Regions from separate parts of the Virgibacillus salinus genome, predicted to be linked through region 1. Evidence: riboswitches for the same ligand, from Rfam matches in the RefSeq annotation. Region 1 holds a riboswitch; each other region holds the start of a gene.

The links. Region 1 has a riboswitch for S-adenosylmethionine ahead of metK (methionine adenosyltransferase). Riboswitches for the same ligand answer to the same signal wherever they lie in the genome.
Region 2: another riboswitch for S-adenosylmethionine. It lies ahead of BLS02_RS12995 (methionine biosynthesis PLP-dependent protein); the one in region 1 lies ahead of metK (methionine adenosyltransferase).
Region 3: another riboswitch for S-adenosylmethionine. It lies ahead of BLS02_RS01630 (hypothetical protein); the one in region 1 lies ahead of metK (methionine adenosyltransferase).

The regions. Positions count from the first base shown of each region.
Region 1 is NZ_FNKD01000001.1:1,422,793-1,425,066, reverse strand. Features, by position in the region: gene metK (methionine adenosyltransferase) at 67-1,266, opposite strand; SAM riboswitch class I at 1,395-1,501, opposite strand; gene pckA (phosphoenolpyruvate carboxykinase (ATP)) at 1,719-2,274, shown strand, end outside.
Region 2 is NZ_FNKD01000003.1:196,610-198,883, forward strand. Features, by position in the region: gene BLS02_RS12990 (aminotransferase class I/II-fold pyridoxal phosphate-dependent enzyme) at 1-33, opposite strand, end outside; gene BLS02_RS12995 (methionine biosynthesis PLP-dependent protein) at 30-1,151, opposite strand; SAM riboswitch class I at 1,226-1,331, opposite strand; gene BLS02_RS13000 (helix-turn-helix domain-containing protein) at 1,532-2,274, shown strand, end outside.
Region 3 is NZ_FNKD01000001.1:311,561-313,834, reverse strand. Features, by position in the region: gene BLS02_RS01635 (acetylglutamate kinase) at 240-815, shown strand; gene BLS02_RS01630 (hypothetical protein) at 932-1,159, opposite strand; SAM riboswitch class I at 1,225-1,326, opposite strand; gene BLS02_RS01625 (CBO0543 family protein) at 1,807-2,274, shown strand, end outside.

The sequences.
Region 1 (2,274 bases):
CAAATAAAAGTTTTCGTCATATAAAAAAAAGATATTGCATGAGCAATATCTTTTGAATAATGTCTATTATTTTTTTACTAAAGCTTGCAATTCTTCTACTTTATCTGTTTTTTCCCAAGGGAAAAGGATGTCTGTTCTGCCAAAATGCCCGTATGCTGCAGTATTTCTAAATATTGGTCTCTGTAAGTCAAGCATTCGAATAATACCGGCTGGACGCAAATCAAATAATTTGCGAACCGCTGTAACCAAAGCTTCTTCACTCACCACACCAGTACCAAAAGTATCGATTGCAATGGAAACAGGTTCAGCAACTCCGATTGCGTATGCTACTTGAACTTCACACGTTTTAGCAAGATCCGCAGCTACAATGTTTTTGGCTACATAACGAGCTGCATATGCACCGGAACGATCTACCTTCGTGGAGTCCTTTCCACTGAAAGCTCCTCCGCCATGGCGCGCATAGCCGCCATATGTGTCAACAATTATTTTACGACCTGTCAAGCCTGCATCCCCTTGTGGGCCTCCAATAACAAAGCGACCTGTCGGGTTAATAAAATACTTTGTTGATTCATCCAGTAGATTCGCTGGTACAACGGGGCGAATTACATGTTCGATCAAATCTTTCTCTATTTGATCTGAAGCTATATCCTGGTGATGCTGCGTTGAAATAACAATAGTATCCACTTTTACGGGATTATCATGTTCATCATACTCAACAGTCACCTGTGTTTTGCCATCGGGACGCAGGTAATCCAATATATTCTCTTTACGCGCATCTGCTAATCTCTTTGCTAATTTATGTGCCAGCGAGATTGCTAAAGGCATTAATTCCTCTGTTTCATTACAGGCAAAGCCAAACATAAGCCCTTGGTCACCTGCTCCAATTGAAGCGATTTCCTCATCACTCATTTTACCTTGACGCGATTCTAAAGCATTGTCCACTCCACCAGCAATATCCGCAGATTGCTCATCGATTGCAGTAAGTACTGCACATGTATCAGCATCAAAGCCAAATTTTGCCCGCGTATACCCAATATCTTTAATTGTTTGACGTACAATAGCAGGAATATCTACGTATGTAGAAGTAGTAATTTCTCCTGACACTAAGACTAATCCTGTTGTCACAGTTGTTTCACATGCGACCCTGGCATTAGAGTCACTTGATAATATTTCATCTAAGATTGCATCTGAAATCTGATCACAAATTTTATCTGGATGCCCTTCGGTTACAGATTCAGATGTGAATAATCGACGATTCGAAGCCATTTGGCTAAATCCTCCCTAAAATTATGGTACGGAACTCTAACTTTTCAGTATTTGTTCATCATTAAATTATGTTTTATAAAAACAAAAAACCCTTCCTGCATCATGAGGAAAGGAATTGTGGCCTTTCGCTCTTATTGTTCAAGGATATATCCTTGCACCAGATTAGCACCTTTTCACTAAAGTGACGGTTGCCGGGCTTCACAGGGTCTGTCCCTCCACCAACTCTGAATAAGAGAGTGTCCGTTCGACAATTATCGTATCGAAATAGCCTTGCGATGTCAACTATTTGCTAGTTATATACACGATTGCCACTAAAAATTCATATAAATAATCATGTTATTAGTATGGACTATTTTAATTAATGTGTTATACTAATAAACAGATTTAGATAATCAGATAATTGAACGTTATCGCCTTTCCATACAAATCCATCAAAAAGGTAGGTATTACAAATGAAAACGGTGGAACAATCACTATTTTTAAAAGATTTACTTTCGCACAATAATTTACAAAAAAACCTTGCTGTACCTAAGTTAGTTGAAAAAATTTTATCGCGTAAAGAAGGTACTCTAACCGCAACAGGAGCAGTTTGTGCAACTACTGGTCAATATACTGGCCGTTCTCCCAAAGACAAATTCATTGTACGTGACGATATTTGTGAAGAATTTATCGATTGGGGTCTGGTGAATCAAGCAATAGATGAAGAGTCATTCGAAAGACTTTATGAGAAAGTTATCACCTATTTAAAGAACAAGGAAGAGCTATTTCAATTTAAAGGATATGCTGGTGCTGATGAAAAATACCGCCTGCCTATTGAAGTTATAAACGAATATGCATGGCATAATTTATTCGCTCGCCAATTATTTATTACACCGACAGATGAGGAATTAAAGACCCATCAATCCGAATTCACTGTTGTGTCTGCTCCTACATACAAAGCAGATCCAGAGGTGGATGGGACAAATTCCGAAACGTTTATACTGATATCGTTTAAAAAACGAATTATTT
Region 2 (2,274 bases), on a different contig from region 1:
TTCTGTTTCCAATTGATCCTTGTTATTACTCATTCCTTGTCTTCCCCCTTTTTCAATGATGAAAATACGTTCTTCAAATCTGTAATTAGATCTTCAGCTTGTTCAATGCCAATAGAAAACCGTAATAACCGGTTATCGATTCCTCGGAGTGCTCGTTCTTCTTCCGGTATCTCTGCGTGGGTCTGTGTTGCAGGATACGTAATAAAACTTTCAACCCCGCCAAGGCTTTCTGCAAAAGTAATCAATTTAAGGCGTTCTAAAAAGGGCTCAACCCAATCTGCCTTCTGAAGGCGGAACGAAAGCATTCCACCTTTCCCCGGATACAGTACGTCAGTAACTCCTTGTTCATTTGCTAAGTATTCCGCTATTTTCCGTGTGTTTTCATCGTGCTGCTTCATCCTTAGTGCAAGTGTCTTGAGGCCTCTAATAATCAGCCATGAATCAAAAGGGGACAAAACAGCACCTGAAGCATTATGGATAGTAGCCAATTTGTCGCAGATTGCCTCTCCTTTCGCAACGACTAAGCCTGCGAGAACATCATTGTGTCCGCCAATAAATTTAGTTGCACTATGAACTACGATATCAGCGCCAAGTTCAAGCGGCTGCTGGAAATAAGGAGTCAGGAATGTGTTGTCAACTATGAGTAACAGGTCATGTCTATCAGCAAGTGCTGCATATTCCTTAATATCTATTTCCTGCATTAACGGGTTTGTTGGGGTTTCAATGAATAATGCTCTCGTTTTTGGTGTGATTAATTTCTCAGTCACGGCAACATCTTTAAACTCCGAATAGGTTGTCTTTATATCATAGACATCATCGTAATGCTGAAGTAAACGGTATGTACCACCATAAATGTCTTCTGGAACAATGATTTCATCACCTGAACGGAAAATGGAAAGAACTAACTGGATGGCTGCCATTCCGGAACTGCAGGCATAGCCGCTATCACCGATTTCCAGCTTTGCAATTCCTTCTTCCAAGATAGCTCGCGTTGGATTTTTTGTACGTGTGTAGTCGTATCCAGTAGATTTGCCAATCCCTTCATGCTGGAATGCTGTTGATAAATAGATAGGCGGATTGACTGCACCTGTCGTTTTATCACTATTATTGCCTAGTTGTGCTAAGTTGGTTTGGATACTTTTATCTGACATATTAATCATCCTTTTCATGAAAAAAATTAGAGACCCTCTAGATAAGAAGAAGGTCCCTAATAGCGCAAACAATCTTCTCATCTTCAGGTAACTTGTTACCTTTTGGATTTAGCACCGGACCAGTTATGGCGGGTTGCTGAGACATCACAGGGCCAATCCCTCCGTCTCTCTTGATAAGAAATATATGTAATTGTTAAATACTTGATTTTTCTTACTTTAATACAAATGATTGGATAATGCAATAGATAATTGCAATTTATTTGGTTTATTCAGCCATTTCCGTTTTTCTGTTAGAAAAATATCATGGGAATTATTTTCGAAAATAGAGAAGGAATTTTTATAGAGAATATTGAATACTTTACCATGGAGGTGTAGAAACAATGACTGACCAATATGCTGTAGAAATTGATGCAGTGATTGAGTACATTCGTGAAAATATCCAAGAGCCCCTGCCCCTTTCTCATCTAGCTAAGTATGTAGCTTATAGCCCGTATCATTTTTCCCGTATATTTAAGCAAAAAACTGGCCTTCCGCCACATTATTATGTTTCTTCCCTCCGTTTGCAAAAAGCAAAAGACTTATTGTTACATACGAATTTAAGTGTTCGTGATATAGGAATGGAGATTGGACAACAAAGCTTAGGAACCTTTACAACTAGATTTACTGAACGTATAGGCGTAACACCGGCTGAATTTCGGAATTCAGCGGTTCATGCAGACTATCGATTACGCAGGTTAAAGGGGCTAAATGATTGGACTGATAGTTTACTATTAACTTCAAATACACATGCAAAGGTCGAGGGGACCGTTCATGCGGATGCTTCTTTTGAAGGGGTTATTCTTATCGGCTTATTTGCAAAACCGATTCCAGAAGGCCTTCCTTTATATGGGACGCTACTTTCTTCATTGGGTACTTTTTGTTTTACAGGTGTCAAACCTGGCAAGTATTACTTGATGGCTACATCTGTATCCTGGGAAATGCAGGCAAGGGATATACTGCTCCCGTACTCAACATTACGCGCCAGGTTGAAGGCCCCGATAATTATTAAGAGAAACACAATTGTTCCGCATCAACATGTGACACTTCGTGAACCACAACTTGATGATCCTCCGATCCTAGTGTC
Region 3 (2,274 bases), 1.1 Mb from region 1:
ACCATTAATGTGCTTCAATGACACTCACCCATTCCTCTGTCTGTGAATAGGCTGTTACGATATTCAAAACAGAGGAGTGAAGAACCAACATGAATAGAGAATTTTATTATACTATCCAGCCAGGAGATAATCTCGGGCTACTGGCTGAACGATTCCACACACCAGCAGAACAAATTTTCAAAAATAACCCCGGAGTGGACCCATACAATCTTCAGGTGGGTCAACGCCTGCTTATTCCAATGAGACAATCCGCTTTCAGGCAGGATGATTGTATCAGTCAAGCAGAATTCGAATTTAGAAGTGATAATCGCAGACTTTGGGAAGAGCATGTTGCATGGACCAGAATGACTATTATCAGCTTGACGTTTAATCTGCCAGATGTGGAATTTGTTATCGCACGACTTTTACAAAATGCTACGGATATGGGAAATGCAATCAGACCCTGCTATGGTGACCGCCTAGCTGATATATACGCTAATTTGGTAAAAGAACATCTCTTATTTGCCGCGGATCTTGTTAAAGCAGCAGTAGCAGGTGATCAGCAGGCTGCAATGGCTGCTGAGCAAAAGTGGTACACTAATGCAGATGAGATTGCCAGGTTCTGGAGCAGTGTAAATCCTTATTTGTCCGAGAAAGGTGTTAGAGATATGTTCTATCAGCACTTAGATTTAACAAAACAGGAAGCAATATTTATGATAAATATGGATTACCAGAAAGATATTCAAATATATGATGAAATTGAGGAACAAGCTTTAGCGATGTCAGATGCCATATCAATTGCAATAGTAAAACAATTTCCTGAGCTATTTGCGTAAATTAACTTGAGTAGGAGGCATATGCCCCTACTCAGCTTGTTACTATTACTGCGGGAATCTTTAAATATGCAGCCTTACAGGACAGTAAGAGTTAACCTACTACTAAAAGACATTTACTAACGATTCCAGTCAGTTTTCTGAGATTCTCTCTTCCTTTCTATGCTCTCGACATTATACTCCATCAAAGGCTTAACAAATTTCTCATAACGTTCCTTCTTGAATCTCTCTAACTCCTCGGCTGTCATGTCCTTTATCACCTCTGACACATGTTGCCCTGGAAGTTCATCAAACTCCTCCTTCGTCAGCCATGTCACGTTCCCATTTTCGATAATGAAATGTTTCATATTAATTCCTCCTTTACATATTAAAAACCCCTTCATGCGTTGGATGCATAAAGGGGTTTTCTACCGATTTATCACTCAAAGCATGGGCTTTGCTGGTGGGAGCACCTTACATTTGCAGGTTGCTGTGACGTCGTTGAGCCAGTTCTCTCGATCACTCTTGATAGCTATTCAATTACATTAAGTATATATGAATTTTTATGGTATATCAATGAATTACCGCCACCACATTAATTCATCACTGTTGGTTACACTAATATAAAGGCTTTTTTAAGTTTGTTGCCTTATCAAATTAATGAAATCATAACGTAGTTGATATAAACTGCGACATAGTGAAAATTTTCTTTTGCACCACTCCGGTACCAATGCAACATCTGCTCAAGCTAGCACTTTCGCAGTCTTACTAGCCATGGGCTCACTCTATAAGGTTATGAGAACCCGAACCTGTTCAAATTGCGTGAAACGTGTCTTCATCAGGGCTATGAGACCCGGTTGAGTATTTTTCCAAAGTAATTCGCAGTTTATATCAACTGTGATGGTTAAAGAGCAACATAACTTGCGAAAAGAACAAATACTAAAAAAGGATTGCGGTGACTTTAATGGTGTGGTTAATTATTCAAAATCTTATCCCACTCAACGAGTTAATCCTATTGAATTCCATTTCACTGCCCCAATTAATTGAAGCCCACAGAGAATTCAGCGACACATTTAAAGCATACTGGCATCAGAATGTATTTCTAACACCTAGATGGTGGTTCTTGATTATGCTTAGCATACTGCCGGCCATTATCTGGTGGATATTAGTTAATAAGAAGAGAATTATTGAAATTACAGCATTCGGATTATTCTATGGTGTTGCAGCAATTATTCTTGATTCAATCGGAAGCAACGCCTTAGCCTGGACCTATCCTTATATCCTTTCACCGTATTTACGTCCGCAATTATATCCTTATGATGTTGGTGTTGTGATCATATCCTTTATGTTTTGTTATCAGCTGTGGAGTAACAGTTTTAAAAAGTTCTTCTTATTTTCAGGACTGCTGGCTGCTTTTTTAGCTTTTGTTGCTGAGCCGATTATGGTATGGTTAGGTTTTTACAAAGCAATATACTGGAAACAC